Regions from separate parts of the Microbacterium sp. NPDC089695 genome, predicted to be linked through region 2. Evidence: predicted binding sites of a transcription regulator. Region 2 holds the regulator's gene; the other holds the start of a gene.
What was found. The regulator LexA, encoded in region 2, represses DNA repair genes until DNA is damaged. The targets are predictions, from matches to a motif close to TCGAACANNTGTTCGA.

Region 1: a site for LexA is predicted at 5,933-5,948, ahead of ACIPYT_RS05785 (DUF222 domain-containing protein). Genes of this name have one in related genera too.

What each region holds. Positions count from the first base shown of each region.
Region 1 covers NZ_JBIVHG010000001.1:1,165,284-1,176,799, forward strand. The annotation lists gene ACIPYT_RS05755 (SulP family inorganic anion transporter) at 1-1,121, opposite strand, end outside; gene ACIPYT_RS05760 (DUF2520 domain-containing protein) at 1,513-2,274, shown strand; gene panC (pantoate--beta-alanine ligase) at 2,271-3,164, shown strand; gene panB (3-methyl-2-oxobutanoate hydroxymethyltransferase) at 3,161-4,030, shown strand; gene ACIPYT_RS05775 (MFS transporter) at 4,191-5,408, opposite strand; gene ACIPYT_RS05780 (ArsR/SmtB family transcription factor) at 5,511-5,816, shown strand; gene ACIPYT_RS05785 (DUF222 domain-containing protein) at 5,981-7,339, shown strand; gene ACIPYT_RS05790 (SDR family NAD(P)-dependent oxidoreductase) at 7,422-8,204, opposite strand; gene ACIPYT_RS05795 (helix-turn-helix domain-containing protein) at 8,206-8,478, opposite strand; gene map (type I methionyl aminopeptidase) at 8,540-9,310, shown strand; gene ACIPYT_RS05805 (glycosyltransferase family 2 protein) at 9,496-11,064, opposite strand; gene ACIPYT_RS05810 (RNA polymerase sigma factor) at 11,311-11,516, opposite strand, start outside.
Region 2 covers NZ_JBIVHG010000003.1:38,096-49,611, forward strand. The annotation lists gene hisB (imidazoleglycerol-phosphate dehydratase HisB) at 1-257, opposite strand, end outside; gene ACIPYT_RS14755 (histidinol-phosphate transaminase) at 254-1,348, opposite strand; gene ACIPYT_RS14760 (LysM peptidoglycan-binding domain-containing protein) at 1,370-1,732, opposite strand; gene lexA (transcriptional repressor LexA) at 2,011-2,697, shown strand; gene ACIPYT_RS14770 (prolyl oligopeptidase family serine peptidase) at 2,746-4,617, shown strand; gene smpB (SsrA-binding protein SmpB) at 4,639-5,115, opposite strand; gene ftsX (permease-like cell division protein FtsX) at 5,196-6,110, opposite strand; gene ftsE (cell division ATP-binding protein FtsE) at 6,107-7,165, opposite strand; gene ACIPYT_RS14790 (DUF2510 domain-containing protein) at 7,307-8,770, shown strand; gene ACIPYT_RS14795 (septum formation family protein) at 8,791-9,987, shown strand; gene prfB (peptide chain release factor 2) at 10,046-11,155, opposite strand; gene ACIPYT_RS14805 (MFS transporter) at 11,264-11,516, shown strand, end outside.

The DNA.
Region 1 (11,516 bases), on a different contig from region 2:
ACCACGGTCGCGACCATGACGAACGTCTCGCTCTTCGGCATCCGCTTGAGGGTCGACGGCTTCACGGAGTGCCAGTCGAACGCGCCGATCGCGACCATGATCATCACGGCGACGAGCGCGGCCATGGGGATGGTGCCAACGAAGTCTCCGAACACGACGACCAGCACGAACAGGAACACCCCGGCGAAGAACGTCGAGATGCGGGTCCGCGCGCCCGAGGCCTTCACGCCGATCATGGTCTGGCCGATGACCGCGCATCCGCCCATGCCGCCGAAGAAGCCCGACAGCATGTTCGCGACGCCCTGGCCCCACGACTCGCGCGTCTTGTTCGAGTGGGTGTCGGTGATCTCGTCGACGAGCTTCGCGGTGAGCAGCGACTCCATGAGACCGACGAGTGCGACCCCGAGCGCGAACGGCGCGATGATGCCGAACGTCTCCCACGTCCACGGGATGTCGGGCAGGAACAGCGACGGCAGACTCCGCGGCAGCTCGCCCTGATCTCCGACCGTGGGCACCGCGATGCCCATCGTCAGCACGACTGCGGTCACGATGATCACCGACACGAGAGGCGCCGGCACGATCTTCGTGATCCGCGGCATGACGATCATCACCAGGATGCCGAGTGCGACCAGCGGATACACCAGCCACGGCACGTCGATGAGCTGCGGGAACTGCGAGGTGAACACGAAGATCGCCAGCGCGTTCACGAACCCGACCATGACGCTGCGCGGGATGAACCGCATGAGCTTCGCGACCCCGAGCACCCCGAGGATCACCTGGAAGATGCCCGCCAGGATCACGGTCGCGATGAAGTAGTCCATCCCGTACGTCGGCGCGACGGGCGCGATCACGAGCGCCACGGCTCCGGTCGCCGCCGTGACCATCGCGGGCCTGCCGCCGAGGAACGCGATCGACACCGCCATGATGAACGACGAGAACAGCCCCACCTTCGGGTCGACCCCGGCGATCACCGAGAACGCGATCGCCTCCGGGATCAGCGCGAGCCCCACGACCAGCCCCGCCAGCACCTCGCGCGTCAGCATCCGCGGACTCTTCAGTGCATCGAGAACAGAGGGCTTCGCCCGGTAACGGGCGCGGTCGTTGACCGTGAGTGCAGACATGGGGGATGCTCCAGAGAAGGGCCACGCGAATGGGGCCGACAGTCCAGCGTAGAGCGGATGCCGGGGGTCGGCCGCCGTGCGGCATCCCGGGGCTCATGCGGGGCCGTCGTGCTGCGCGCTTCGCTCGGGAGAACGCGCTTGCCTCGGATGAAATCCGGGGATTCGGCCGAGGGAAGCGTGAATCACCGCGGGAAGCGGTCGTGGTCGGAGGCCGCGAGGGCGGAGCGTGAATGCCCTCGGGGGCAGAATGCGCAGGTGGGTACTACCTTGTACAGCTTTATGTGCGCTGTATGAGCAGGAATGGATGCCGATATGCTCCGCAGTTTGGTGACGGCATCCCCGTGGGCGGATACTCGACGCAGCCATGCCTCCCTCTGCCGCTGCCCCGGATATGACCATCGCCGTCCTCGGCGCCGGTCGTCTCGGCAGTGTCCTCACCCGCGCGCTCCGCGCCGCCGGCTACGACGTATCCGGTCCGCTGCGCCGCGAAGAGCGGATCCCCGACGTCGACCTCGCGATCCTCTGCGTGCCGGATGCCGCGATCGGCGACGCCGCGGCATCCGCCCGACCGCACGCCACGCGCATCGCCCACGTCTCCGGTGCCACCGGACTCGACGGTGTCGACCTCAGCATCCACCCGTTGCAGACGTTCACCGGCACCGAGCCGCCCGAGGTGTTCCACGGCATCGGTGCCGCGATCGACGGACGCACGGAGGCCGACCTGGCGCTCGCCGAACGACTCGCGACATCGCTCGGCATGAACGCGTTCCGCGTCGACGACGCGCACCGAGCGGGGTATCACGCCGCGGCATCCTTCGCGTCGAACTTCGTGCTCGCGGTGCTCGACGCCGCGGAGGAGCTCGCGAACGACGTCGGGGTCGAGCGCGCGCACCTCGTGCCGCTCGTGCAGCGCACCGTCGAGAACTGGGCCGCGTCCGGCGCGGCGCCCGTGCTCACCGGGCCGATCGCGCGGGGCGACGCGCGCACGCTCGCACGCCAGCGCGCAGCCGTCGACGAGCACGCGCCTCATCTGAACGACCTCTTCGACGATCTCGTGAACGCGACGCGGGCGCTGGCGTCCCGCACGCCCGCGACGACAGCGATCACGACCGGCGGGGCCGAATCGACAGTATCCGAGGGGAACGACGTATGAGGATCATCCGCACGATCGCCGAGGTGCGCGCCGCCGTGCACGAGGCCCGCGCCGCGGGGCGGACGGTCGGGCTCGTCCCCACGATGGGTGCGTTCCACGAGGGGCATCTGTCTCTCATGCGCGAGGCGCGCGCCGCGCACGACCTCGTCGTCGTGTCGCTTTTCGTGAACCCGACGCAGTTCGCGCCGAACGAGGATCTCAGCACCTACCCGCGCGACGAGGCCCGCGATGCTGCGCTCGCCGAGGCCGAGGGCGTCGACATCCTCTTCGCTCCGGCACCCGCCGAGGTCTACCCGGAAGGGTTCGCGACGAGCATCCATGTCGCGGGCGTGAGCGAGGTGCTCGACGGTGCGATCCGTGGCCCGCACCACTTCGACGGCGTCGCCACGGTCGTGACCAAGCTGTTCGGCATCGTGCGCCCCGACGCCGCGTACTTCGGGCAGAAGGATGCGCAGCAGGTGCTCGTCGTGCGCCGCGTCGTGCGCGACCTCGACCTCGACGTGCGGATCGTCGCCTGCCCGATCGTGCGCGAGGCCGACGGGCTGGCGATGAGCTCGCGCAACGTCTACCTCGACACGGATGCGCGCGCGCAGGCATCCGCGCTGAACCGCGCCCTCGATGCGGGAGCCGCCGCTCAGCGCTCGGGCGAGCCCATCGTGCCCGCGGCCCTGGCGGTGCTCGCCGAGGCCGCGATCGACCCGGAGTACCTGGAACTCCGGGATGCCGAGACTCTGGCGCCCGTCGAGACCGTCGACCGTGACGCGCTGCTGCTCGTCGCCGCACGCGTCGGCGCCGCCCGCCTGATCGACAACCACCTGCTGCGGGCGGGCGACGCCCCGGCATCCATCTCCGATTCCATCTCCGATTCCGCAGAGGAGGCCTCCGCATGAGCGCACACGCCGCTCCGACCCGACGCCTGACCATCGCCGACCTCGCACGCAAGAAGGATGCCGGTGAGCCGATCGTCATGGTCACGGCCTACGACCACCCGAGCGCGCAGATCGTCGAGTCGGCGGGCGTCGACATGGTGCTCGTGGGGGACTCCGCCGCGATGACCGTGCTCGGCTACGACAGCACGGTGCCCGTCACGACCGACGAGATGCTCATGCTCACGAAGGCCGTGCGACGGGGTCTCACGCGGCCGCTGCTGGTCGGCGATCTGCCGTTCGGGTCGTACGAAGCCTCCGACGCCCTCGCGCTCGAGACCGCACAGCGGTTCGTGAAGGAGGCCGGTGTCGACCTCGTGAAGATCGAGCGCGGCGGCACGACCGTCGACCGTGCCCGCGCGCTGGTGAATGCCGGCATCCCGGTGGTCGGGCATGTGGGGCTGACTCCGCAGACGGCCACGGCGCTCGGCGGATTCCGCGCGCAGGGACGCACGGCCGAGGCGGCGCTCGCCGTGATCGACGACGCGCTCGCGCTGCAGGATGCCGGGGTCTCGCTGATCGTCGTCGAGGCCGTGCCGTCGGCGGTGACCGCGGCTCTCGTGCCGTTGCTGCGGGTTCCGGTCGTCGGCATCGGCGCCGGCGCGGACGCCGACGGGCAGGTGCTCGTGTTCCACGACCTGCTCGGCATCTACGACGGGCCCGCTGCGGCCTTCGTGAAGAGATATGCCGATGTGCGGGGCGTGTCGGTCGACGGCGTCGCGGCGTACGCGCGCGAGGTGCGCTCGGGGGAGTACCCGGGCCCCGAGCACGGCTACGGGATGCCCGACGCCGAGGCCGCGCGGTTGCGGGAGCTGCTCGCGGGGCGATAGGTCTGGGCGGGATGGCCGGTTCCGGCATCCCTTCCCGGCCGTCGTATCGCAGGAGATCTCTCGAAATGAAGGATGCTTCCGAGTGGGTGCTCCTGCAGAGCGCGAGATCTCCTGTGGAGCGTGAGGTCGGGGTGGATGCGGGGCAGAGCCGCGGCCCGGACTACTCCGCCCGGCGGACCCGGAGCGTGAGAGCGACGAGGGCGAGAGCGATCACGACGACGCCGTAGCCGACGCAGACCGTGCCGAGGCCGAACACACCGACGAGGGTTCCGGCGACGACGGCGGGAACGGCGAAGGCGAGGTAGGCGAGCACGTAGATCACGGCGAAGGTGTCGGCGCGCGCGGTGGCGGGGATGCGTGGAGCGAGCGATCCGACGACACCGGAGAACGCGGTGCCGAAGCCCATTCCGGTGATCGCGGTGGCCGCGAGGTAGAACGGGAGGGATGCGACGCCCAGGGCGACGAGCGACAGCGCGGTGCCGATCGCGAGGGCCGCGGTGCCGAAGATCACGGACGTGCGTGGCGAGCGACGGCGGAGGGCGAACGCTGCGATCGCGCCGACGCCGGCCAGCATCGCGACCGACAGGCCCTGCCAGGTGTGCGCCTCGCCGCCGAGCTCGGTGCGCACGATGTTCGCGCCGAGCGAGAGGAAGAGTCCGCCCGTCGCCCATCCTGCGATGACGGCGGGGGCGCCGCGCCAGAAGTCCGCGCGGATGCTGGCAGGGATCGACAGCCGAAAGCTCAGCGACGCCCACGCTCCCGGGCGGAGCGGCGCGGTCTCGGGGGCGAGGAGGAACAGCGCGGCGAGCACGAGATAGGCGACCGTGAGCGGGGCGAACACGTCGAGCAGAGGTTCGCCGGTCGCGTCGAGCGCGATGCCGGCGACGAGGGCTCCGAGGGCGAGTCCGATGCCGGGGCTCAGCGCGTTCCACAGGGCGGCCGTGCGGGAGCGGCCGCCGGGAGCGAGGTCGAGGGCGGCGGCCGAGAGCGCGGCGATCAGGACGCCGCTCGCCGCGCCCTGGAGGATCCGCGCGAGCACGAGCGTCGCGATCGTGTCGGCATGCCAGAACAGCACCATGCTGCCGGCGAGGAGGAGGAGTCCGCCGATCACGACCGGGCGGCGACCGACGTGGTCGGAGAGCGACCCCGCGGTCAGCAGGGCCAGCAGCAGGGCGATCGCGTAGACGGCGAACACGGCGCTGATCACGATCGCGTCGAAGCCGATCTCGGCGGCGAGCACCGGATAGAACGGCGAGGGTGCGCTCGCCCCCATCATCATCGCGATCTGGGTGCCGACGGCGAGGGCGAACCCCAGGCGCGCGCGGCGCGGGGCTGTGATGTCGGCGGTCGATGTGACGATCGGCTGGGTGGTGGTCATGGGGCTCCTCGGGAGGTTGCGCTGCGGCATCCGCTGTTCGAGAATCATCGAACCGTCGTGACGTTACTCGCCTTGCGGCGATTGTTCAACTATTCTCGAACTATGCCTGGCGACCTGCCTCACCCGGATCGCTCCGAGATCCAGCTGACCGATGTGCTCTTCGCGCTCAGCGACCCCGAGCGTCTCGCGATCGCGCGGCAGCTGGCCGACGGCCCGCTCGACATGGCCGCGTGTCACGCCACCGATCCGAACCTCCCGAAGTCCACGAAGTCGCACTTCATGAAGGTGCTGCGCGAGGCCGGCGTGATCCGCAACGAGCCGAACGGCAGACGGCGGATGCTGACGCTGCGCCGCGACGACCTGGATCAGCGTTTTCCGGGGCTGCTGGACTCGGTGCTGCGGGGCTGAGGGGTGGGAGCGGTCCGGCTTGCGTTCGTCGGGTCGCGGTCTCGTGGTCTCGTGGTCTCGTGGTCTCTGGGCTGCGCTCGTCGCCCTGAGCCGATATCTTGAAGTGCCGGTACTATTCGTACATATCTTCGAAACTCACGCCTCTCGCAACCTAAAATAGAGGCATGGCAACTCTGACCGCGCTGCACGAGGCGATGACCCGCCTCGACGAGGTGTGGGCGGAATGCGACGACATCCGTTCGCTCTCGCGCGCGCAGCTTCTGGCGGTCAACGGCGCCGTGGATGCGCTCAAGAGACGGCTCGATGCCGTGCACGTCGACGTCGCTGCGCGGATCGCTGAGGAGTCGCGCAGCGAGCTCGGTGCCGACAGTCTCGCGAAGCAGCAGGGGTACAGGTCATCGGCGAAGCTCATCGCCGCGAGTACGGGCATGTCGACGGGCGATGCCTCACGACTGATCAAGGTCGGCGAGGCGACGGCGCCGCGGGCCGACCTGCTCGGCGCCCCGCTGCCGGCGAAATACCCTCTCGTGCGCGCGGCGCTCGGGGCCGGGGAGGTGAGCGTGCCGAGTGCGGCGCTCATCGTGGCGCTGCTCGAGCGTTGCCGCATCGCCGTCGGGCGCGACCGCACGTCGGAGGCTGAGCAGGTGCTCGTCGAGGGCGCCCGCGGACTCAGTCTCGACGATGTTCGGCGGCTGGTGACGCGAGCCGAGGCGTGGCTCGTGCCCGACGGCGTCGAGCCACGGGCCGGCGAACAGCGCGCCCAGCGCTCGCTGACGATCTTCGAACGAGACGGGATGGTGCATCTCGATGCTCGGCTCGATGCAGAATCGGCGGCTCCGGTGGTCACGGCGATCCGCGGTTACGTCTCTGCGGCGTTCGCGGCGCGCAAGGATGCCGCTGTCCCGGATGCACCCGATGCCGACCGTCGCACGGTTCCGATGCTGCAGGCGGATGCGCTCTCCCTGTTCTGCGCGCACGTCCTCGGATGCGAAGAGCGACTGCCGCTCGGCGGAGCGACCGTCGTGGTGCGCGTCGCTCTCTCCGACCTCGAATCCGGCGGTGGAACGGCGGAGATCGACGGACTGGATCACCCCGTCGGCGTCGGGGCGGCGCGGCGGATGGCGGCCGGTGGAGGAGTCATCCCCTGCGTGCTCGGCGGTGACAGCGAGATCCTCGATTGGGGTCGAGAAAAGCGCCTCTTCACCAAGGCCCAACGGTTGGCGCTCGTCGAACGTGATGGGGGATGCGCGATGTGTGCGCTCCCGCCGCAGATGACCAAAGCCCATCACATCCGCTGGTGGAGTCGAGATCGAGGACCGACCGATCTGGGCAACGGGGTGCTGCTGTGCGAGACATGTCATCACCGGGTCCACGACAACGAATGGGAGATCTGCATCGATGGCCCCGGCGTCGACGGGCGGGTGTGGTTCGTGCCGCCGCGGTGGGTCGATCCCGACCGGACACCCAGGCTCGGAGGGCGCGCGCGATTCGATGCGGGAAGGGTGCTCGCGCGTGTCGCGTGAGTGCGCTGAGCCACTGGCTCATCGATGCTCGAGTGCCGAGTCTGTTGCACGACCGCGAATCGACGTTCGTCGGCGACCCCGCTCAGCGGAAGTAGGACGCGCCGTTCAGGTCGAGCACGGTGCCGGAGGCCCATACGGCGCCGGGACTGGTGAGGTAGGCGACGGCGTCGGCGACCTCCTCGGGCGTGCCGACGCGTGCGAACGGGCTCTGGCCGCGGATGCCGTCGCCCGCCACGCCGTCGAGCTTCGACGCCTGCCGTTCGGTCGCGATCATGCCCGGAGCCACCGACGTGACGGAGATGCCGTGCGGCGCGAGCACGAGTGCCATCGACTGACCGAACGCGTGAAGCGCCGCCTTCGTGGCTGCATACGCGGGGTGATCGGGCTCGCCTCGGAACGCACCCCTCGATCCGACGTTGACGATCGCACCACCGCTGCCCCGAGCGATCATGTGCTGCGCCACCAGCATGGTCACGTTCGATGCCCCGAGCAGATTCACCGCGACCATGTCCGACCACGCGCGTTGCCACGCGGCGAACGACACGTCATCGACCCTGTGGGCGTTCCCGGCGCTCGGCGCGACGGCCGCGTTGTTCACCAGGACGCTGATCGATCCGAGGCCCTCGATCGCCGCATCCACCACGGTCTGCGCGCCCGCCGGGTCGCCGAGGTCGCCACCGACGACGACGTGCCCCGAGCCGTCCAGCGATGCGAGCGTCCGCTCTGCGGCACCCCGGTCGCGCCCGTAGTGCACCGCCACCCGATCACCGCGACGTGCGAACGCCTGCGCGACCGCACGACCGATTCCGCGGGATGCTCCGGTGACGAGAGCGGTGCCCGGATCAGGGCGCGATTCGGCGGCCATGTCAGGAGGCGACCCGGCCGTGCGTCAGGCGCTCCGGCTCGATCTCCGACCACACCGCGTCGAGTGACAGGTGCAGCACCCCGGCGATCGCGGCGATGGTCGAGAACGCGGGGGTCGCGACGCGACCCGACTCGATCTTGCGCAGCGTCTCGGGCGAGACCCCGGCATCGAGCGCGACGCTCAGCATCGACCGATCCCCGCGTGCGCGACGCAGCAACGCGCCGAGGCGTTCCCCGCGCTCGATCTCGGCAGGGCTCAGCGGTAGACGCACCATCATGCGCCCATAGTAATACCGGGATAGTCTTACCGGGATAGTTATACCGAACGGAGCGAGCATGATCGAGATCCTCACCCCTGCCCAGATCGACCGGGCGCGCGACACCGGCGCGCTGGTCGGCGGCATCCTTCAGACGCTCGAGAAGCGCGCGGCGGTCGGCGTCAACCTGCTCGACCTCGACCGCTGGGCGAAGGAGCTGATCGCAGGTGCCGGGGCCGAGTCCTGCTACGTCGATTACGCCCCGTCGTTCGGCCGCGGACCGTTCGGGCACTACGTCTGCACCGCGGTGAACGACGCCGTGCTGCACGGGATGCCCCACGACTACCGCCTCGCCGACGGCGACCTCCTCACGCTCGACCTGGCCGTGACCCTGCGAGGCGTCGCGGCGGACGCTGCGATCAGCTTCACGGTCGGCGAGTCCGCGGCATCCGACGATGTCGCGATGATCGACGCGACCGAACGCGCCCTCGCGGCCGGCATCGCCGCGGCCCGTCCCGGTGCCCGGATCGGTGATCTCTCGCACGCGATCGGCACAGTGCTGCACGATGCCGGCTACGCGATCAACGGCGAGTTCGGCGGCCACGGCATCGGCTCGACCATGCACCAGGATCCGCACGTCGCGAACGACGGACGTCCGGGTCGCGGCTACGTGCTGCGCCCCGGGTTGCTCCTGGCGCTCGAGCCCTGGGTGATGCACGACACCGATCGGCTGGTGACCGATGCCGACGGCTGGACGCTCCGCAGTGCGACCGGATGCCGCACAGCGCACACCGAGCACACGATCGCGATCCTCGACGACGGCGCCGAGGTGCTCACACTCCCGCGGTGAGGTGAGGTGAGGTGAGGTGAGGTGAGGTGGGAGGGATGTCGACCGCGGGCGCATCTGCAGGAGTCGGGCACGGATGCAGGATCGTACGGCCGGAACAGTCCTGCAACCGTGCGTCGGTCCTGCATCCGTGCTTCAGTTCTGCAGGTGTACGCCCCGGTCGGCCACCCCCGGGTCAGCCGCCCCGGTCAGCCGCGTCGTGTGCGGCGGCGCACTCTCCGCGCCGCACGCCCGGCGAGGTCCTTGAGTCGACCGCGGGGGAACACCCTGCGCAGCTCCACGGCCCCGCCGCGCGTCGCGACCGGCGCGCACGTGCGACCCGCGAGGAACGGCGAGTGCCCGGCGCCCGCGAGCGTCGCGGTATCCGAGGTGAGGGGTACATCGAACGTCCATCCGGCGCGGCGCACCTTCGCGACGATGCGCACGCCGCGCGAGTCGTCGCCGCGGCCGAACACCCGCAGGGGGTCGAGCGCGAGCGTGGCGGTGCGGCCGTCGCGCAGTCGGGCGCTCGCGAGGACGCGCTGGTCGCCGGCGTCTCCCGTGACCAGCTCCACGCGGTCGTTGCGCAACTCGCGACCCGTTTCGAGGAGACCGGTCGGCAGGCCGTCCATCGGCACGGGAAGCGACGTCAGCCGTCCGCTCTCCCCGTCGATCACGAGCGCATCCTGCCCGTCACGGCTGATGTCGACGCGCACGCCCAGATGAAGCCCACCCCCGCGAGACCAGGAGGCCGATGTCACCGCGACCCGGCACTCGAGCTCGTGCTCGAACCGCGCGAACGCAAGCAGATCGGCACGTCGATCCGCGCGCAGCAGCGCGGCGCGGATGCGATGCGGAAACGCGAGACCGCCGTCGACGCCCGGCCCGAACCGACGGCGCGCGAGCGGCGCCACGACGTCGAGCAGGCGTTCCCGGTACGAAGCCGGATACTTCACGAACCGCTTCCCCGCGAGACGCTTCAGGATCTTCCCGCGGAACCAGTGCCGCAGCAGGCGGTCGCGCAGCGGACCCGGCTGCGTGTACTCGTCGACGAGGTCGAGCACGGCTTCGAGGTGCGGATAGTACGACTCGGGATCGATGCGCGCCGAGCTCGCGCTGCCGGGCTGCTTGACCCACGCGTAGCAGGGCGTGCTCGCGAGGATCGAGATGCGCGAAGCCTCGAAGTACGCGCGCATCACGAACAGGTGATCCTCCAGGCGCACCTTGCCGTCGGGGAACCGCACCCTCTTCTCGCGCAGGAACGCCGTGCGGAACATCTTGTGCGGCGTCAGCATCTCGAGCAGGGGGTCGCGCCCGAGCCGGGCATCCGGCACATCCCGGCGGTAGATGCGGGTGGGGAGCGCCCGGCCGATGCCGACCTCCTTGCCGACGAGCACATCCGCGCCGTGCTGGTCCGCGAAGTCGCACATGCGCTCCAGCGCTTCGTCGAACAGCCAGTCGTCCTGGTCGACGAACTGCACGTAGTCGCCTCGCGCCGCGGCGACTCCCTCATTGCGCGGCGTGCCCGGCCACCCGGAGTGGGGCAGGTAGAGCACGCGTGCGTACGAGCGGGTGCGCTCGACCTCCGCCAACCGCGCGCGCGTCGCGTCGTCGGAGCCGTCGTCGCACAGCAGCAGCTCGAACCGCGCGTGATCGAGCGTCTGCCGGTCGAGCGACGCGATCAGGTCGTCGAACGAGTCGCCGGGGTTGAACACCGGGACGACCACGCTCACGCGGATGTGAGCGGGCGAGTGCGTGGGGGAGGCAGGAGTCGACATCGCAGGCAGTCAAACACCGGCGGCTATGTGCCCGCACGGGGGTTGCCATGAGTGGGCTGACGTGCAGGCGGTTCTTCGCCGCGATGCGAAGGGACATCTGCAGGACTCGGGCACGTGTGCAGGATCGAGGCACGGTTGTCGGACGGAAACGCCGGAATCGTCCTGCATCCGTGTCGAAGTCCTGCATATGGGCGGGGATGTCGGGACGGCGGGTGCCGGGGCGGATGCCGGGGCGGGTGCCGGGCGCTACGACCGGGCCCGACCCCGGAGGAACGCCGAGACCTCGGCGTCCTCCGTGAGCTCGGCGGCGCGCAGATACGCGTCCGCCGCGTTGCGCCCGGCCGCGGCGAGCAGGTCGGCCCTCGCGGCCCAGTACGGCTGGAACGCCTCAGCCTGGGCATCAGCGGGCAGAGCGGAGAGCCCCGCATCCGGTCCGTCGATGCGCCCGGTCA
Region 2 (11,516 bases):
CGAATCGCCTGGCCGAGGACGATCGAGATGTCCTCGACCGTGTGGTGCGCGTCGATGTTCGTGTCGCCGGAGGCGCGCACCGTGAGGTCGGTGAGCGAATGCTTCGCGAACGCCGTGAGCATGTGGTCGAAGAACGGCACCGAGGTGTCGATGCGGCTGGCGCCCGTGCCGTCGAGGTTCAGTTCGAGTTCGACGGTCGATTCGGACGTGCTGCGCGTGCGGCTCGCGGTGCGCGGGTTCTGGGCGGTGCTGCTCATGAAGCCGATCCTATCGATGCGAGGGCGTCGAGGAACGCGGTCGTCTCGGCCTCGGTGCCTGCCGTGACGCGGAGGTGCCCGGGAAGGCCGACGTCGCGGATCAGGACTCCGCGGTCGTACAGCTCCCGCCACACGCGCTTCGGATCGGAGACCCCTCCGAACAGCACGAAGTTCGACCACGACTCGTACGGCGCGTAGCCGAGTGCTTCGAGCGTCGCCGAGATGCGGTCGCGCTGCTCGATGATCTCGTCGACCATCCCGAGCATGACGTCGGCGTTGCGGAGAGCGGCGGTCGCCGCGGCCTGGGTGAGCGCGCTCAGGTGGTACGGCAGCCGCACGAGACGCAGCGCGTCGATGAACGCCGGATCGGCGGCCAGGTACCCGACGCGCGCGCCGGCGAACGCGAACGCCTTGCTCATGGTGCGCGACACGGCGAGTCGTGGGCGGCCGTCGAGCAGGGAGAGAGCCGAGGGGGCCTCGCGCGGAGCGAACTCCTGATACGCCTCGTCGACCACGACGATGCCGCGCGCGGCCTCGTAGACCGCTTCGATCACGTCGAGGCCGAGCGGCGTGCCCGTCGGATTGTTCGGCGCGCACAGCAGCACGACATCGGGGTCGACCTCGACGACCTGCGCCGCCGCCTCGTCGGGAGTGATCGTGAAGTCGGGCTGACGCGTGCCGGCGACCCAGCTCGCGCCGGTGCCCTGAGCGATGAGCGGATACATGGAGTACGTCGGCGCGAAGCTGAACGCCGTGCGGCCGGGACCTCCGAACGCCTGCAGGATGTGCTGCAGGACCTCGTTGGAACCGTTGCCTGCCCAGATCTGCGAGGCATCGAGCCCGTGGCCCAGGTACTCGGCGAACCCCTCGCGAAGGGTGGTGAACTCCCGATCGGGGTAGCGGTTGACGTCGCGCAATGCGACCGCGATGTCATCCAGCACGTCGCTCGCCACGGCATCGGGTACCGGGTGCGTGTTCTCGTTGACGTTCAGCGCGATGGGCAGAGGCGCCTGCGGCGCGCCGTACGGAGTGAGGCCCCGGAGATCGTCACGGAGCGGCAGGTCGTCGAGCGAAGCAGTCACCCTTCCCATGGTAGGGCGTGCGCTCGGCGGTCAGTCCGCGTACGCCGCCGGGATCGCGATCTCCTGGCCGATCTGGAGAGCGCCGCCCTGCAGGGAGTTGAGACGCGTGATGTCGCCGATGACCTCGCGCGGATCGGCGCCGGGAGCGACGCTCTCGGCGATCGACCAGAGGGTGTCTCCGGGCATCACGGTGATGGTCTCGAACGAAGCCGTCGGGACCTGCTCGTTGGAGGCCACGGCGCTGCCGCCGCTGAGAGCTGCGAACGCGATGCCGACAGCAAGGGGCACGGCGGCGGCCGCGAGCACGAGGCGGCGACCACGCGCCGTCAGCCGGAGGCGAGTCGCCGGACGTGCCGGGATGACTGCTGCGCTGCTGAAGGTGATGGTGCTCATCGTGTGCTCCTCTGCTGACCGCGATGCGGTGAAGGTGGCGTAGCGTTCGCATTCGCGACTCGGCCGGGAGCCGCGGATACGAAGCTACGTTCCGAAGGTATCTTCGAATTCGAACATCTGTCAAGACTTCTTCGAAATCCGCTCCTCGAATCCAACGACACGCTCGAACAGATATTCCCTATCGGCGCTTTTCTCGGATACGGTTTCGATACGAACACCCCACCACGGACCTCCGACATTCGAAGCGAGACGCCGGAACCGCACCTCTGAGGAGAACCATGAGCGAGAACTCCGCCACCGAGTCCGAGGCGCCGCGCACTCGCCGCCGGAAGAGCCTCAGCCCCAAGCAGATGGCGATCCTCGAGGTCATCCAGACGTCGATCAGCCGGTACGGCTACCCGCCGAGCATGCGTGAGATCGGCGACGCGGTCGGCCTGAAGTCCCTGTCGAGCGTCACCCACCAGCTCGGCCAGCTCGAGCTCAGCGGCTACCTGCGCCGCGATCCCGGCAAGACGCGCGCGATGGAGGTCCTGATCGACCTCCCCGGCACCGGCGCCGAGAATCCCGCCGACGTCGCCACCCCGGTCGGCGACGCCGCGCTGGTCCCCCTCGTCGGCCGCATCGCCGCAGGCGTGCCCATCACCGCCGACCAGCAGGTGGAGGAGATCTTCCCCCTGCCGCGCCAGCTCGTGGGCAAGGGCGACCTGTTCATGCTCAAGGTGTCAGGCGAATCCATGATCGACGCCGCCATCTGCGACGGCGACTGGGTGGTGGTCCGCTCGCAGAGCAGTGCCGAGAACGGCGAGATCGTCGCGGCGATGCTCGACGGGGAGGCCACGGTCAAGGTGCTGCGCCGCCGCGACGGCCACACGTGGCTGCTGCCGCGCAACTCCGCGTTCGAGCCGATCCTCGGCGATGAGGCCGTCGTGCTCGGCAAGGTCGTCGCGGTCCTCCGCGCGGTCTGATCACCGCTCGCACCTCGCGGGGTCCGCGTCCCGCCTAGGCTCGAGGGCATGACCGCACCGTACGGCACCTGGTCCTCGCCCTTCTCCCCCGCGGCGATCGCGACGGCGTCTCCGCGAATCGACGGCGCCCGCTTCGTGGGCGCGGACGTGTGGTGGGGCGAATCCGTGCCGGCAGAGGGCGGCCGCGTCACGGTGCGCAGTTCGACGGGCGAGATCGTCCTGCCCGCTCCGTGGAGCGCGAGGTCGCGCGTGCACGAGTACGGCGGTGGCGCATGGACCGCCGATCACGACGGCATCCTGTACTTCGTCGATGCGAAGGACCAGCGCATCCACCGGATGCCGCGCGGCGGCGCACCGGAGCCGCTCACCCCGCCCGGTCCCGCACACGGCGGGCTGCGCCTGCAGGGCGGTCGCCTCTTCGCCGTCCGCGAGGATCTGACGCGCGACCCGCACGTCCGGGGCATCGTCGAGATCCCGCTCGACGGCTCGGCCGCGCACGACGCGGATGCACTGACCGTGATCGCGGAGGGCGCAGGGTTCTACGCGCATCCCGCGCTCTCGCCCGACGGCTCACGGATCGCCTGGGTCGGGTGGACGGCGCCGCGGATGCCGTGGCAGGAGGCCTCGCTAGTGATCGCCGACATCGGCCGGGACACCCGGAGCGTTCCTCCGGCGCGCGCCGCCCTGCAGCCGGAATGGCTCGGCGACGACGAGCTCGTGTACGCCGACGACCCCTCCGGTCGATGGGCGCTGCAGCGCCTGCGCCTGGATGCCGCCGGCCGTCCGCTGCCCGTCGAGCCCGTCACGGCCGCCGCGATCGATGCCGACACGGGATACGGCCTGTGGGTGCTCGGCAACCGCTGGTTCCAGCCCCTCGCCGACGGTCGCATCGTGGCGGTGCGCACGAACGGACGCGACGATCTGGTCGTCGTCTCCCCCGACGGCAGCGCGAGGCCGCTCGTCGTGCCGGTCGACGGCCACGTGAGCGTGGACGACGTGTCCGGCACCCGCGTCCTGCTCTCGGGCAACAGCTCGACCAGCGCACCCGGCGTGTGGACGGTGGACGTGGACGCGGGCGCGGTGGAGCGCATCGCCGGCGGCGCGCCGGCCGACCCGAGCTGGATGCCGCCGTCGACCGCCCTGCTCGTCGACGGCTCGCACGGACCGGTGCACGCCTTCGCGTACGCCCCGCAGAACCCCGAGCAGGTCGCCCCCGAGGGCGAGTTGCCGCCGTACATCGTCTTCGTGCACGGCGGGCCGACCGCGCACGTGACAGGGGCGGCATCCGCGGCGATCGCGTTCTACACCAGTCGCGGGATCGGCGTGCTCGACGTGAACTACGGCGGTTCCTCCGGCTACGGACGCGACTACCGCGAGCGCCTGGACGGCCAGTGGGGCGTGGTCGACGTCGACGATGTGATCGCAGCCGCGCGGGGTCTGGCGGATGCCGGGCTCGCGGATCCCGCCAGGATCGCGATCCGCGGTGGATCAGCCGGCGGATGGACCGTCCTCTCGGCGCTCGTGCGCGGAGGCACGTTCGCCGCGGGCATCAGCCGCTACGGCGTCGCGGACCTCCGCATGCTCGCGGCGCACTCCCATGACTTCGAGGCCCACTACATAGAAGGCCTCGTCGGCCCGCTCCCCGACGCCGAGGACGTGTACGTCGAGCGCTCGCCCCTCACGCACGTCGATCGCATCGACGTGCCCGTGCTCCTGATGCAGGGCGGTGAGGACCGCGTCGTTCCGCCCGCGCAGGCGGAGGCGATCCGCGACGCCCTGCGCGAGCGCGGCGTCGACCACGAGTACGTGCTGTACCCGACGGAGGGCCACGGGTTCCGCGCTGCGGAGACGATCGTCGACGCTCTCGAGCGCGAGCTGGCGTTCCTCGGCCGGGTGTTCGGCTTCACCGCAGCGGACTGAGCGCGCTCCGCGCGCCGCGGGTCACTCGCCGACGCGGTTGCGGAGGCGCATCGCGCGCTCGGCCTCGCGCGTGTCCTGTCGCTCGCGCAGGGTCTGTCGCTTGTCGTACTCGCGCTTGCCCTTCGCGAGGGCGATCTCGACCTTCGCGCGACCGTCGGAGAAGTACAGCTTGAGCGGGATCAGCGTGTAGCCGCCGGCCGAGACGGCGTGCGCGAGCTTCGCGATCTCCTCCCGGTGCAGCAGCAGCTTGCGGATGCGCTTGGCCGAGTGGTTCGTCCAGTGCCCCTGCGAGTACTCCGGGATGTGCACGGCGTCGAGGAACACCTCGTTGCCCTTCACGAAGGCATAGCCGTCACTGAGGTTCGCTCGCCCCTGACGCAGCGACTTCACCTCGGTGCCGGTGAGCACCATCCCCGCTTCGTACGACTTCTCGATGTTGTAGTCGTGACGTGCGCGACGATTGGTCGCGACGACCTTCTCCCCGCGTTCCCTGGGCATGATTCACTCCTGATCCGTGCCGTGGTGGTGACCCCGGAGTCGGGCGCACGGCAGCCTGTCAGTCTATACCGACGACAGCGTCACGTGCGCAGCCAGCGGCGGATCGCGAAGCCGGCCGACAGCGCCGCGAGCACGATGCCGATGCCGATCAGCACGGGGACGACCAGCGCGGCATCCTGCATCGTCACCCACGTGGTGATGAAGGGCACCCGACCGCGCAGGTACCCGTTGACGCCGAAGTGCACGCCGGCGACGACGGCTGCGCTCGCGAGCACCGAGCCGAGGAAGGCGGCGAACACGCCTTCGAGCACGAACGGCGTCTGGATGAAGCGGTTGGAAGCGCCCACGAGACGCATGATGCCGATCTCCTTGCGACGCGCATAGGCCGAGAGGCGGATCGTCGTGCCGATCAGGAGGATCGCTGCGATCAGCATGAGCACGGCGATCCCCACGGCTATGTAGGTCGCCACGGTGAGCGCCGAGAACAACGGCTCGAGGTACTGCAGCTGGTCCTGCACCTGCTCGACTCCGGCGACGCCGTTGAACGCCTCTGCGATCACCTGCGACTGCCCGGGGTCCTTCATCGTGACGAAGAACACCTCGAAGGCCTGCTCCGGCGTGATCACGCTCGCCTGCTCCTCGCCCAGCTGCGCCACGAGCTTGGCGTAGGTGTCCTCCTTGGAGTCGAACGTCACCTCGCTGATGAGCGGCGCGAGCGCTTCGCCGTCGAGCTGCGCGCGCACGGCATCCACCTGGTCCTCGGTGGCTCCTCCGTCGACGCACGTCTGGGATTCGGAGATGGTCGAGCACATGTACACCGCGACCTGTGCGCGCTCGGTCCAGTAGCCGCGCATCGTGCCGATCTGCGACTGCATGAGGATCGCCGCGCCGACGAACGTGAGCGACACGAAGGTGACCAGCACGACGGAGATCACCATGGAGATGTTGCGTCGGAGGCCGCCGAGTGCCTCGGTGAGGATGAGTCCGATTCTCATGAGGTCGGGCCCACCTCCTCGGAGCCCTCGTCCGACAGGCCGAGGCGGTCGGCGACTCCCAGCTCGGCCACGTCGACCTGCGGCAGCACGATGGGATGCGTCCGCGGCGCACTCGGGGCCGTCTTCTCGTCGGGCAGGTCCTCGACCTGCGGCTCGATCGGGGCGGCTTGCGCCTCCGGGGTCTCGGATGCCGTCGGCACGGCGTCGGGCGCTGAAGCTGCGGCCTTGCGCTGCGCCGTCAACTCCTCCGCGAGGGCGGCGCGCACGACAGAGAGGTCAGCTGTCTGGCGCTGCACCTCCTGCACGGCCGTCAGCGCCGCGGCCGCGGCGGCGCCTCGCACCTCTTCGGGCACGAGACGCGGGATGTTCGAGGTGTCGCCGTATCCGCCGTGCACCTCGTCGCGCACCATCTCGCCGTCGCGGAGCTCGATCACGCGGCGCTGCATCTGGTCGACGAACGCGGCCTCGTGCGTGGCCATGAGCACGGTCGTGCCGCCCGCGTTGATGCGAGCGAGCAGCTGCATGATGTCGACCGAGGTCGCGGGGTCGAGGTTTCCGGTGGGCTCGTCGGCGAGCAGCACCTGGGGGCGGTTCACGAGGGCGCGGGCGATCGCCACGCGCTGCTGCTCACCGCCGGACAGTTCGTGGGGCATGCGCTTCTGCTTGCCGTCGAGGCCGACGAGAGCGAGCGCCTCGGGCACGGCCTGTTGGATGAATCCACGCGACGACCCGGTGACCTGCAGCGTGAACGCGACGTTCTGGTACACGGTCTTGGAGGGCAGCAGCCGGAAGTCCTGGAACACCGAGCCGATGTGGCGGCGGAAGTACGGCACCTTGCGGTTCGCCAGCGAGCGCAGATCGCGGCCGAGCACGGCGACGCGTCCCGATGTGGGGACGTCCTCGCGAAGGATGAGCCGCAGACACGACGACTTCCCCGACCCCGATGCGCCGACGAGGAAGACGAACTCTCCTCGTTGCACCTCGAAGTCGACGCCGGACAGAGCGGGCCTGGAGGTCCCGCGATAGCGTTTCGTGACGTTCTCGAACCGAATCATGGCGCTTCGAGCCTAAGCGCGCGGATTCGTCTGCCCGCGAGCGACACCCCGCTGGCCTCCTCCACGTCGGAGGGCACTGCTATACATGGAGATGCCGACGCATGCGGTCGGCGGATACCACGAACTTCCGAGGGGAACCCGATGACGACGCCCGCAGGCTGGTACGACGACGGATCCGGCCGACAGCGCTGGTGGGACGGCACCCAGTGGACCGAGCATTTCGCTCCGGTCGCAGAGCCCGCGGCATCCACCGGGGAGCCCACGCCGGCGGCGGTCGCCGAGACCGACGCGACTATCGGATCGGTCGCCGCGGTGGAGACGAGCCGATCGGAGGCTCCCGCCGGCGACAGCGCCACCACCCAGGCAGAACTCGCCTCGCAGACGGATGCCGTCGTCGAGCCCGCAGCACAGCCCGATGTCGCGGCGGAGCCCGATGTCGCAGCGGAGCCCGTCGTCGCAGCGGAACCCGTCGTCGCGGCTGAGCCCGTCGTCGCGGCGGAGCCCGATGTCGCAGCGGAACCCGTCGACGCGGCGGAGCCCGTCGCGCAGCCCGAGCCCGCCGCGCAGCCGGAGGCGACGCCGTCCTGGACATCGCCCGAGGCGCCCGCCTCCCCGTCGTGGGACGCGCAGCCGACCACGCCTTTCACCGCGCCCGGCACCACCGCCACAGGAGCGCCTGACGGTGCTCCGGTGCCACCGTACGCGAGTGCGGCTCCTGCGCCGACCCCGGGCTATCCGGGAGCCGCTGGCGCCGCGGCCTACCCTCCTGCCGCGGGCTATCCCGGCGCTGCCGGCGGCTATCAGCAGGGATCTCCCGGGTATCCGGCCGGCACCCCCGGCTACCCGATCGGCGGCTATCCCGCTGCCCCGTCGGCGCCGGCACGGGTCTCGGTGCTCGGTCTGGTCGGTCTCGGGCTCGCCGCGCTCGGCACCATCCTCGCCTTCGTTCCCGTCCTGAACATCGTCGGCTTCGTGCTGCTCGCCGCGGGATTCATCGTGTCTCTCATCTCGCTGTTCCTCAAGGGACGCAAGTGGCCGGGGATCACGGGTCTGATCCTGTCGGTCGTCGGCACGATCATCGCGGTCGTCGTCGCCTTCGTGTTCTTCGTCGCGACGGTCACCTCCGAGGTCGTGCGCGACCTCCCGACGGCACCGCCGTCGAGCGACAGCGACACGGGAACCGACGACGGAGGCTTCGGGACGCCGGAGGTCGTCGAGGGCGCCATGGGCGAGGCCGTGACCGTGACCCAGCTGTCGGGCTCCGGCGAGATCACCGTGAACTCGGCGACCTGGACGACGTCCGACGGTTCGAGCATCCCCGCGACCAACGGTGGATTCGTGGTCCTCGATGTGACCTGGACGGGCGTCGACGGCACCAGTTACGTCAACCCGATCTACTTCGAGATCGAGACGGCGGACGGCGTCGACGGCACGTACGACTTCTTCGCCGACGGCCAGATCGGCAGCGAGGAGCTGACGGCCGGTCAGTCCGTCACGGGCAAGGTCACGTTCGACGTCGCGCAGAGCCCCTCGTACACGGTCATCGTGACCGACGAACTGCTGCAGGAAGTCGCCCGCATCTCGGTCACCACGACCGCCGGTTGAGCACGAAGGACGACGGCAGTATGAGCATCCCGGCCGGTTGGTACGACGACGGCTCCGGACGACGGCGCTGGTGGGACGGATCCACCTGGACCCAGCACACCCTCGCGCCCGCACCGACACCGCAGAGCGCGGAGACGACGCCGAGCGCTTCGGCCGTCGATGACGGCACCGCACGAGACGCGGCCGAGTCCCCGACGGAGGTCATTCCCGAGAACGCCGCCGCGAACCCCCTCCCCCATGAGGTGACGACCACGCCGGACGCGGTGACCTCGGCGCAGGAGACGACGGCGAGCCCGTTCACTCCGCCGTGGGTGCACCCGGGCGGGACGCTCGCAGAACAGACGACGACCCCGATCGCCGACGCGACCGCCGCGGGCTACGTCTCGGCCGGCGTCGCGCCCTCGGCAGCCGGCGTCGCGCCGGGCGCCTCTCCCGGAGCGCAGCCGTTCGCCGCGGGAGCACCCGGCGCGTACTCGGGCGTCGCCTACCCCGGGTGGGGCGCACCCTCCGCACCGGCACCGCGCCGCGGCTTCCCGGTGCTGGGCGTCATCGCCCTCGGCCTCGCGGTGCTGGGAGCGGTGCTGGCGTGCATCCCGCTCATCGCCCTCGCGGGTTGGGTCGCGCTCGGCCTCGGGTTCGTGCTCGGCGTCGTCTCGCTGTTCCTTCGCGCGCCGCGCTGGCCCGGCATCGTCGGGATGGGCGTGAGCGTGCTGGGGTCCTTCCTCGCGGTGGCCGTCGCCCTCATCGCCTTCGGATCGATCGGCGGAACGAGCCCCGAAGCCGGCGGCACGCCCGTCACGACCCCGACGACCGCGCCCCCGTCGGAGGACGACTCATCGGACTTCCCCGACAACGCCGAGATGGTGGCCTGGGCCGACCTCGAGGTGGGCGACTGCCTGCCGTACATCGAGTGGGACGAAGACCTCTACGAGGTTCCGGTCGTCCCGTGCGACCAGCCGCACACCGACGAGATCTACCTGACCTTCGATGTCGAAGACGGCGACTTCCCGGGCGACGACGAGCTCACGCTCATCGCGGACGATCGATGCCTCGCCGAGTTCGACACCTTCGTCGGCTACGCCTACAGGGATTCCGAACTCGACTTCTACTACACGGTGCCGACGCAGGGCACGTGGCGCTGGGGCGACCGCGAGATCATCTGCATCGTCTACAGCTACGAGGACGTGACCGGAACGCTCGAGGGCGCCGGCCGCTGACACGCAAGCGCCGGTCGGCGGAGCCGAGGCTCCGTCGACCGGCGTCAGGCCCTGCGGGTCAGTCCTCGTCCTTGCGCTTGCGCCAGCGGATGCCCGCCGAGATGAACCCGTCGAGGTCGCCGTCGAACACGGCGGCCGGGTTGCCCGACTCGTGGCCCGTGCGGAGGTCCTTCACGAGCTGCTGACCGTAGAGGAAGTACGAGCGCATCTGGTCGCCCCAGCTCGCGGTGATGTTACCTGCGAGCTCCTTCTTCTTCGCCGCCTCCTCCTCCTTCTGCAGCAGCAGGAGGCGGGTCTGCAGCACGCGCATGGCCGCGGCGCGGTTCTGGATCTGCGACTTCTCGTTCTGCATCGAGACGACGATGCCGGTCGGGAGGTGCGTGATGCGCACGGCGGAGTCGGTCGTGTTGACCGACTGGCCGCCGGGGCCCGAGGAGCGGAACACGTCGACGCGGATGTCACCCTCGGGGATGTCGACCTCGGTGGCCTCCTCCATGAGCGGGATGACCTCGACGGCCGCGAACGACGTCTGGCGCTTGTCGGCGGAGCCGAACGGGCTGATGCGCGCGAGACGGTGCGTGCCGGCCTCGACCGACAGCGTGCCGAACGCGTAGGGCGCATCGATCTCGAAGGTCGTCGACTTGATGCCGGCGCCCTCCGCGTACGACGTGTCCATGACCTTGACGGGGAACTTGTGCTGCTCGGCGTAGCGCAGGTACATGCGCATCAGCATCTCGGCGAAGTCGGTGGCGTCGTCGCCACCCGCACCGGAGCGGATCGTGATGATGGCGGCACGCTCGTCGTACTCGCCGTCGAGCAGGGTCTGCACCTCGAGCTGGTTGATGACGTCGGTGAGCGCGGCGAGCTCGGCGCGCGCCTCGATCGCAGAGTCCTCGTCGCCCATCTCGTTGGCGAGATCGACGAGCACCTCGAGGTCGTCGAGGCGTCGGCCGATGCCCTCGACGCGAGCGAGCGCCGACTGGGCGTGGCTGAGGGCGCTGGTCACCTTCTGGGCACGCTCGGTGTCGTCCCAGAGGTCGGGGGCGCCGGCCTCTTCGCTGAGTCGGGCGATGTCGGAGCGGAGCGCATCGACATCGACGACCTCGCGGATGTCACCGTACGTGACGCGGAGGGCCTGGATGTCGGCGGAGAGATCGAGTTCGAGCATGGCCTCACCAGCCTAACGTGCCGCCTGCACGGGCGGGGACCGGCGACGAACCGGAGTAGCGTGAAGGGAGTGAGCAGTGCATCCACGGTCCTGAGGCGTTTCGGGCCGATGGTGTACCTGCCGACCGTGCTCTTCGCGCTCGGTGAGGGCGCGGTCATCCCGCTGATCCCGGTGATCGCCGCATCCATGGGGGCGGATGTCGCTTTCGCCGCGCTCGTCGCCTCCGCTCTCGTCGTCGGTCAACTGTGCGGCAATCTGCCGGCCGGGTGGGCGGTCTCGCGCATCGGCGAGCGGTTCACGATGGTGATCGCCGGAGTGATAGCGATCGGCGCAGGTGTGGGGATGGTGCTCGCACCGTCGC